DNA from 2 places in the Streptococcus zhangguiae genome. Region 1 is predicted to be linked to the other one. Evidence: predicted binding sites of a transcription regulator. Region 1 holds the regulator's gene; the other holds the start of a gene.
What was found. The regulator CtsR, encoded in region 1, represses protease genes until heat stress. The targets are predictions, from matches to a motif close to TTGGTCAAAAAAGGTCAAANA.

Region 1 (4,992 bases):
GTTTTTCCCTTTTTTAGTGTTTATCGTAGGATATAAGTATCCCAATGTTCATCTGTGACATCTGTAAAGAGTGATTTAAGTGTCATTGCACAGGGATCCACATCATCTGCTTCAAAGGTAATGGAGCTATATTGCTGAAAGAGGTAGGGAATCAGTTGATTGAGAAAGGGTTGGAGGCAGTCTGTGCTTTTTCCCCAAAGATAGGCAATTTCATTTCCGTCAAGAAAAGCGAGACAAGTGATATCGTCTTTTTCAATGTGATAGTAAACAGTGGAAGGAAGTTCCTTGAAAAACTCGTCTTTCTCTCCTGTAAATGGACTGATTGCCTTATGCCTTTCCTGATAATGATTCAGCAATAGATTGCAACAACGATAATAGATGTTTTCCGTTTGTTCTGCCATTTGAAATTGAATGGGGGCAGGATTTCCAAGGTAATCTTGCACACTAACTTCCATTTCATAGCATTTCCGCAAGCATGTAAAACCTCCTGCCTCTAAAAAAGCGATGAGGGTCTGGTCTGCAGAATCAAGCATGACCTGCAAAGGGCGCTTGGTATGCTGGAGAATGGCTTGGAAAAGTGAAGGAGCAAGGCTTATATCGTACTGCTTCAACTGAAAATTTAGATAAATATTTTGGTTGTGATACGGATTTTCCTTGAAATGGATTGTGCCAATCGATTGATTTTTGTGGTAGAGGGTTACAGAATCGGTCTGAAACTGGAATTGTAAAGCTGTCATATTAGCCTGCTAAAAAGTGATGGATTTCTTCTTCCGTCATGGAACTGTCACAGCGAACCTGAACACCTGTTGCACCTGAATATAAGAGGGCTGGAACCGTAACGGCTTGGTAGCGCTGACGAAGTTCTTGGAGTTGTGGGTCAGGATTAGAGCTGTCGATAAAATAGACGGTTAATCCAGCAGCTTGTGCAACGCTATGGAGTTTTGGTACAAAGCGTTGGCAATAAGGGCAGGTCGCACGCCCCAAAAAGAGAATGGCTTGTTCTTCCTGCGTGAGTAAACGTTCAGCTTCTTCGATAGAAATTGCTGTAAAATCTTGTACGAGTTCTTGAAATGAATTGGTAAACATCATAACTCCTTTCTATACCTTAGTATAGGAAAAATGAGGAAGAAAGGCAAGAGATAAAGAAGTACAGTTCAATCTGTTAGCAAAAAAAGGGAAGCGATGCTCCCTAAGATGTTGCAATCTACATCCCTTGAACAAACAGAACAGCGTGGCTTTTGCTTTTCAAAGTTTGTGATTTACGATATAATAGTCAAAGATAGTCAGAGAAAGAGGTGGATTCTATGGCGATGAAAAATACATCTGATTATATTGAAGAGCATATCAAGGCGATTTTAGAACAGGTAAGTGTAGCAGAGTTGCGTAGGAGTGAATTGGCCAGTCGGTTTGAAGTCGTACCAAGTCAGATTAATTATGTGATTAAGACACGGTTTACGGCTAGTCGTGGCTATATCGTCGAAAGTAAGCGTGGTGGCGGTGGCTACATCCGCATTGGTCGTGTCACCTTCTCAGACAAGCATGAGTTAGTGCGCGATTTACTACATAATATGGGGAAAGAAGTATCTGGGACCGTTTTTGCGGACATTTTACAGCTCTTATTTGATGAGCAGTTGATGACGGAGCGAGAAGGCAATCTCTTGTTGTCAATTGGTAGTGATGAAGTGCTAGGAACAGATGCAGCTGCTATTCGTGCAAGGATGCTACGACAACTATTACGACGATTGGATAGGAAAGAGGATTAGGATGAGATTTTCAAAAGGATTACAACGCGCCTATGAGGATGCACAGTTCATTGGACAACGCTACATGTGTAACTATTTAGAAACCTGGCATTTATTATTGGCTTTTGTCATCAATCCAGATACAATTGCGGGAGCTGTTTTGGCAGAATACCCAGCGGATATTGCAGATTATGAGCAGGCGACTCGCTTGGTAACAGAGCGTAGCTATCGTGAAGAATTAGAAGATTTTACGGTATTGCAAACCTCAAAGCGTTTGGATGAGGTAGCGCGGTTTGCTAAAAAGATTGCGGAAGTTGTAAAGGCTAAGCAAGTGGGAACAGAGCATATCTTTCTAGCAATGTTGCTTGATAAACGGTCAGTTGCTTCACAAATTTTGGATAAGGCCGGTTTTCATTTTGAAGATTCGGAGAATAAGGTTCGCTTTATTGACTTACGGAAGAATTTGGAAGCTAAGGCTGGATTTTCAAAGGAAGATTTAAAAGCCATTCGTAGTATGATGAAAAGTGGTCGTGCTAATCGTCCAACTATGGCCAATATGATGGGCATGCCGCCAGCACCGCAGACGGGTGGTTTAGAAGACTATACACGAGATTTGACTTCCTTAGCTCGTGCAGGACAGATCGAGCCAGTAATTGGTCGGGAGTCAGAAATTTCTCGAATGATTCAGGTTCTATCTCGTAAGACCAAGAATAATCCTGTCTTAGTAGGAGATGCAGGTGTTGGGAAAACAGCCTTGGCATTGGGGTTGGCACAGCGAGTGGCAGATGGAGCAGTGCCAGCTAGTCTAAGTAAGATGCGGGTCTTGGAATTGGACTTGATGAATGTCATTGCAGGAACGCGGTTTCGTGGCGATTTTGAGGAGCGGATGAACAATATCATCAACGATATTGAAGAAGATGGGAATGTTATCCTCTTTATTGATGAGCTACATACGATTATGGGGTCAGGTAGCGGAATTGATTCGACCTTAGATGCAGCCAATATCCTAAAACCAGCTCTTGCACGGGGAACCTTGCGAACAGTTGGTGCAACGACCCAAGATGAATACCAAAAGCATATTGAAAAAGATGCAGCCCTGTCTCGTCGATTTGCGAAGGTGACAGTAGATGAACCAAGTGTGGCAGATAGTATTGCTATTTTACAAGGTTTAAAACAGGCTTATGAACGCCACCATAACATTCAGATTACAGAGGAAGCTGTTCGTACGGCTGTGCTGTTTGCTAAACGGTATCTGACCAGCAAAAATTTGCCAGACTCAGCGATTGATTTACTTGATGAAGCAAGTGCAACGGTGCAAAATCAGCAAAAAGTTAGTGGCAAACAGTCTGAATTGTCTGCGGCTGATCAGGCATTGATGGATGGAAAACACAAGACAGTCAGTCAACTGTTAGTTAAGGAATTGGAGGAAGAAAACCGAGAAATACTGGGAGATGCCCAAGTGACAGAAGAAGATGTCTTGTTAACCCTTAGTCGCTTATCTGGTATTCCAGTTGCAAAGTTGAGCCAGACAGATGTGAAAAAATATTTGAATTTAGAAGCTGAATTGCACAAGCGTGTGATTGGCCAAGATGCTGCTATTTCTGCAGTTAGTCGGGCGATTCGACGCAATCAATCTGGTATTCGGACAGGCAAGCGCCCTATTGGTTCCTTTATGTTCTTAGGACCTACGGGGGTCGGAAAAACAGAGTTGGCAAAGGCTTTGGCTGAAGTATTATTCGACGACGAATCGGCTCTCATTCGTTTTGATATGAGTGAGTATATGGAAAAATTTGCGGCTAGTCGCTTAAATGGTGCTCCTCCTGGTTATGTTGGCTATGAAGAAGGCGGTGAGCTAACCGAAAAAGTCCGCAACAAACCTTATGCCGTTCTGTTATTTGATGAGGTTGAAAAAGCACATCCAGACACCTTTAATCTTTTGCTGCAGGTATTAGATGATGGTGTCTTGACAGATAGTAAGGGACGAAAGGTTGATTTTTCGAATACCCTCATCATTATGACATCTAACCTTGGGGCAACAGCTTTGCGTGATGATAAGACAGTTGGTTTTGGTGCACTTGATTTGTCTCAGAGTCAAGAGCACGTTGAAAAACGTATTTTTGAAGAGTTGAAAAAAGCGTACCGACCAGAATTTATCAACCGAATTGATGAGAAGATTGTCTTCCATAGTCTGAGTGATCACGATATGCAAGAAGTGGTGAAAGTGATGATTCGGCCCCTTCAAGCAGTTATGGATGAAAAAGGTATTCAGTTCAAGATACAGCCTTCTGCATTGAAATTACTAGCAAAAGAAGGTTATGATAGAGAAATGGGCGCGCGACCACTCCGTCGTGTTATCCAAAAGAAAGTCGAAGATCCATTAGCAGAAATGCTGCTACGTGGGGAATTACAGAGTGGCAGTACACTAAAAATTGGTGTAAAAGCTGGCGAATTAAAATTCGATAGTAGTCGATAAGACAACATAAGCGGTTGGGTTCTTTAATCCCAATCGCTTATTTTTATGCTGATACAGTAGTTGTAGGCCTTGTCAAAGGCAGATTTTATTGTGTTATTTTATTTTATAAAATCTGATGTAGAAGGTAGACTTATTGTCTAGTGAGATCCACTCTTGCTGAAAAATACCTATCTAGCTTCTAAGTGACGTCTTTCTCTATTGAAAACCTGTCGATTGACTACTAAGTCAGTCGTTTTTCAGTAACATTATTTGAAACTAGCTTTTAGGGAGTTCATCTTTTCATGAAACGTTCAGGACTAATTGCTAGTGAGGCTTTTTCTTATCAAAAATCTCTTTTCTCGCTTTCAAGTCTTGTGTTTTCTGATGAAAAAAGGCTTCCGCACGGTTTAGTGAGGGGGTCTCACGTAAAAAACAGCTTGTCTAGGTTTCAAGTAGGAGTTATTCACAACATATAGTGAATTGAATAAAGGTTAGGTCATCGTTCAGTCGCTTTGCTTCAACAGTCCAGCGGACTGTTGAAGGTTGGAAATAGGGATTATGAAATAATCCTCTGCTAACATTAGTCCAGTGGACTGTTGAAGGTTGGAAATAGGGCTTATGGAGTAATCCTCAATTAACGCCAGTTCTATCTATAGCTTCTTGCCTTCTCAATCCACTATACTATTTAGGAACAGCTCTTAGGCAGTCTATCTTGTAATCAATAATTATATCATCTTATTTTTAGAGAATAAATGAAAAGCTGGACGTGAGTCCAGCGCAGCTTGAAGAAAAAGTCTT
Region 2 (4,992 bases), 390 kb from region 1:
TTTGGATGGGATGCTCAACCTATATGGCCAGTCTGTATTTACCCATGAAATGGTTCATAATTTGGATGGAACAATCTATCTAGGCGGTTACGGTCGTAGAGAAGCATTTGGTGCAGAAATCTACGCCCAAGGTCTTTTGCAATCAACTAGCTCAGCTACCAACCAAATTTTCGCACTGAACACCCACGCAGACTTTTCGACAGTTGACGGTGGAAAATTTGCAAACAACCGTGTTCACAATCTATCACCAGACCGCTTCCAAAGCGAAGCAGATTTAAAAGACTACCTTCAAGGACGCATGGATGTCATTTATACCCTAGAAGCCTTGGAAGGAAATGCCTTGGTTGACTTGCCAAAAGAAGATCAAGCCCTGTTCTACAAGAAAATCGAACGCTTAAATGAGCTAGGTGAGTCGAAAATTCGTCAAATGACCGCTGAAGAGTTGAACCTATTAACCTTTACGAGCGTTGATGATTTAGTAGACAATGATATTCTTCTTGGCACTCATGGTTTCCATGGTAACAAAGAGAAGATTGGTAAAAATGGCTATGAGACAGAGGTTCTATTTGCAGCGAATTATAGCGGTTTGACCAATCCACATGGTTCTGTGGACAGCTTGAGTATTAAGCGCTTGAGTAATGAATTACTAGCTGAAACAGGTTATGATGGGTTTATCGCCTACCTATCTAACCAATATCGAGCAGCAGCGCTGGCAGAAGGCAAGACCTTTAACGATGAGTACATTCTCAAGAAAATTACCAATGGTCAATATGCTGATTTCCATGCTTTCAAGAAGGCTATGTACAAACGTCGTTTAGAGAAGGTTGCGCAGTTGAAACCAGTTACCTTCACCTACAACAAGCAGACCTATACAGCAAATCAAGATACGATAAAACAATTGATAAATGAAGCCGTTCAGGCTGATCTTGCAGCCTTCAAGGCTAAGAAAGCGACAAATAGCCTCTTCGCATTAAAAGAAGCTATTTACCGTGCTTATTTACTCGATACAGATGACTTTAGAAGTTCGATTTATCGGTCATGATTTTTCATTCTCTCATAAAAAGTTTGCCATTTTGGCGAGCTTTTTTTCATATTTTTTGGTAAAATAGAAAAAACAAATAGAAGAGGTTACATCATGGAGAAATTCCAAGTTATTGCACATCCACTTATTCAGCATAAATTGTCTATCTTACGTCGTACAGATACATCAACAAAGGCTTTCCGTGAGTTAGTTGATGAAATTGCCATGTTGATGGGATATGAAGTGCTACGTGATTTGCCATTAGAAGATGTTGAAATTGAAACACCGATTACCAAAACAGTTCAAAAACAAATCGCAGGGAAAAAATTAGCGATTGTCCCAATCTTACGTGCCGGAATTGGAATGGTGGACGGTCTACTTAGTCTAGTACCCGCAGCCAAAGTTGGTCATATCGGAATGTACCGCGATGAAGAAACCCTGCAACCAGTTGAATATTTGGTGAAATTACCAGAGGACATCGACCAACGTCAAATTTTTGTAGTAGACCCAATGCTTGCAACTGGAGGCTCTGCTATTTTGGCAATTGATTCGCTTAAAAACCGCGGAGCAACCAATATCAAATTTGTCTGCCTTGTTGCAGCACCTGAAGGTGTCAAAGCTCTTCAAGAAGCTCATTCAGATGTGGATATTTTCACCGCAGCTCTAGATGAAAAATTAAATGAAAAAGGCTACATCGTTCCAGGTTTGGGAGATGCAGGAGACCGCTTGTTCGGTACAAAATAAGAAAGACAGGAGTGAGATTTACTTGTGATTTCGTAGAAATCGCTTGTACTCACTCTTTTTTTGCTATATTGTATCATTTTCTGCCTGTAAAAATAATACTCGCTAATCTTCAAGAAGAGCTATCTTGTCTTATAACTATCTACTCATTAAGAAAATGGAGCGAACGAAGTGAGTCAAAGATGATACTTTCGTAGTAGTGTAAGACTAGCAACTGCAAAACGGTTGCTAGTCACGGGCTTTTTGAGACCTTAGGCTCAAAAATAAGCTATGAAACGCCGAAGGAGGTTGCTTGCATCCGTACTACTTAAAAAAGTATTTCAAAGATATTAGAAGAGTAATCATTATTACGTAGGAGACAATCTCCCTCCGTCTCAAGTTTTTTATTTGACCTTTTTTGACTATTTAAGTATAATAATCTCAAAATCGAAAAGGAGAACACTATGATTCCTGTAGTTATTGAACAAACCAGCCGTGGGGAGCGCTCGTATGATATTTACTCACGCCTCTTAAAAGATCGTATTATCATGTTGACAGGCCCAGTTGAAGACAATATGGCAAATTCTGTTATTGCCCAGTTGCTCTTCCTTGATGCGCAAGATCCAACCAAGGATATTTATCTCTATGTCAATACTCCTGGTGGTTCTGTCTCAGCAGGTCTTGCCATTGTGGACACCATGAACTTTATCAAGGCAGATGTCCAAACCATTGTTATGGGGATGGCAGCTAGCATGGGAACCATTATTGCGTCAAGTGGTGCCAAGGGCAAACGCTTCATGTTGCCACATGCAGAGTACATGATTCATCAACCAATGGGCGGTACTGGTGGCGGTACGCAACAGACTGATATGGCGATTGCAGCTGAGCACCTATTAAAAACCCGTAACACACTAGAAAAAATTCTTGCAGACAATTCAGGAAAAAGTGTTAAACAAATCCACAAAGATGCGGAACGTGATTACTGGATGAGTGCCAAAGAAACCCTTGATTATGGCTTCATTGATCAGATTATGGAAAATAATCAGTTAAAATAGGATGTGAGATTGTCTTACTGTAAATAGAGGTTAGGTACTTTTTCTAGCCTCTTTTTGGTTGATCTAGGGTATGTAGCCATTCTTGAAAGATTGCCAAAAACAAATAGAGTTCATCACTATCAAATGGTCTATTTTTTGATATAATGGAAAATAGAAGAAGTGAAAGAGGAAACGTATGGCATTTGAAAAACAAGAACGAATGAGTTTAGCAGTCTATCTTTATTACAATCGCGATGCGCGAAAATTGAGTCAATATGGAGATATTATTTATCATTCTAGGCGTTTGCGCTATCTACTGTTATATGTTCCTCAGGAGAGCGTTGAAACTCTGATGGCCACATTAAAAAAAGAACGGTTTGTGAAAAAGGTTGTTCCGTCGCATTTTAAAGAAATGGATAGGGATTTTGTCGGTAGTTTATGGCGCCAAGAAGAAGAGAAAAATAGTTTGTAAAATTATTTTTCTTTTTTTGTTGACAATTTTCAGATAATTCAGTATATTAGATACATCGCAAAAATTAAGAAAGTTTTAAGGAGTTTTTATGAAAACAAGTAAATTCAAATTAGCATTGCTTAGCTTTGCTTCTGCAGCGCTTCTTGCTGCCTGCGGAAATGTATCGAGCACCAACTCATCTGCGACTGGTACTGAATTAAAAGAAGATACATTGAAAATCGGTTATAACTTAGAATTGTCAGGTGCTGTTTCATCTTATGGTCAAACAGAAAAAAATGGTGCGGACCTTGCTGTAAAAGAAATCAATGCAGCAGGTGGTGTTGACGGTAAAAAAATCGAAGTAGTTGCTAAAGACAACAAATCAGAAACTGCTGAAGCAGCGACTGTTGCAACCAGCCTTGCTAGTGAAGGTGTAAACATTATCATCGGCCCTGCAACTTCAGGTGCGTCAGGCGCTTCTATCGCAAACGTAACAGCTGCAGGTGTACCAATGATTACTCCTTCAGGAACGCAAACAGACCTTGTTGTTAACAGCGAAGGAAAAGTACAAGATTTCTTCTTCCGTACAACCTTTACGGATGGATACCAAGGTGAAATTATGGCAGAATATGCAACAAAGAACTTGAACGCTAAGAAAGTTGTTCTTTACTATGACAACTCTTCAGATTATGGTAAAGGTGTTGCAGAATCCTTCCAAAATGCCTACAAGGGTGAGATTGTCTCAACTATTACCTTTGCTTCAGGAGATAAAGATTTCCAAGCAGCCCTTACAAAATTAAAAGGTCTTGACTTTGATGCCATTATCATGCCAGGTTACTACAATGAAACAGGGACAATCGTAAAACAAGCACGTGGTCTTGGTATTGACAAACCAATCCTTGGTTCAGACGGTTTTGACTCACCATTGTTTGCAGAATTGGCAACAGCTTCAGCAGCCAACAAGGTTTACTACCTTTCTGCCTTTGTTCCGTCAGCAAGCGAGCGTGCGAAGGAATTCCACGATGCATACATGAAAGAATACGGTGAAGAACCTTCAATGTTCTCAGCACTTGCTTATGACTCAGTTTATATGGCGGCAGAAGCATCAAAAGGATCTAAAAACTCTGTAGAAGTAAAAGATAAATTGGCTGCTTTGAAAGACTTTGACGGAGTAACTGGTAAAATGTCTATTGACAAAGACCACAACGTTGTAAAATCTGTCTACGTGGTGAGCTTGAAAGATGGTAAAGCAGATACAGTTGATACAGTATCTCTTACAGAAGCAGCTAAATAATCAATAATAGTCATTATTATTTACTGATACAAGCAAGGAGTCTAGGACGATTGTCCCAGACTCCATTGCCATGTATAGACAGTCAAAGAATAGCCTTGCGAATTAGGAAAGCGGCTAGTATGAATCTTTTAGAAAGTTTGGTGAACACATGCTTCAACAGCTGGTCAATGGTTTGATTTTAGGTTCCGTGTACGCCTTGTTGGCCTTGGGGTATACAATGGTATATGGAATTATCAAACTGATTAACTTTGCCCACGGGGATCTCTATATGATGGGAGCCTTTATGGGATATTATTTTTTAAATAAGCTAACCTTTATTTCAAATGGAGGTCTTCGCTTATTCGTTGCCTTGATTGCTACCATGATTGGGACAGCAATTTTAGGCGTTGTCATTGAATTTTTGGCCTATCGACCTTTACGAAATTCAACCCGTATCGCAGCTCTGATTACAGCGATTGGTGTTTCCTTCTTC

Region 2: the regulator CtsR is predicted to act here: its motif matches at 2,147-2,167, upstream of J5M87_RS07065 (ATP-dependent Clp protease proteolytic subunit).

What each region holds. Positions count from the first base shown of each region.
Region 1 is NZ_CP072115.1:1,870,812-1,875,803, reverse strand. Features, by position in the region: gene J5M87_RS08755 (GNAT family acetyltransferase) at 21-737, opposite strand; gene traF (conjugal transfer protein TraF) at 739-1,089, opposite strand; gene J5M87_RS08745 (CtsR family transcriptional regulator) at 1,305-1,763, shown strand; gene J5M87_RS08740 (ATP-dependent Clp protease ATP-binding subunit) at 1,765-4,215, shown strand.
Region 2 is NZ_CP072115.1:1,484,789-1,489,780, reverse strand. Features, by position in the region: gene J5M87_RS07075 (ZmpA/ZmpB/ZmpC family metallo-endopeptidase) at 1-1,042, shown strand, start outside; gene upp (uracil phosphoribosyltransferase) at 1,136-1,765, shown strand; gene J5M87_RS07065 (ATP-dependent Clp protease proteolytic subunit) at 2,188-2,796, shown strand; gene J5M87_RS07060 (YlbG family protein) at 2,972-3,247, shown strand; gene J5M87_RS07055 (ABC transporter substrate-binding protein) at 3,336-4,520, shown strand; gene J5M87_RS07050 (branched-chain amino acid ABC transporter permease) at 4,669-4,992, shown strand, end outside.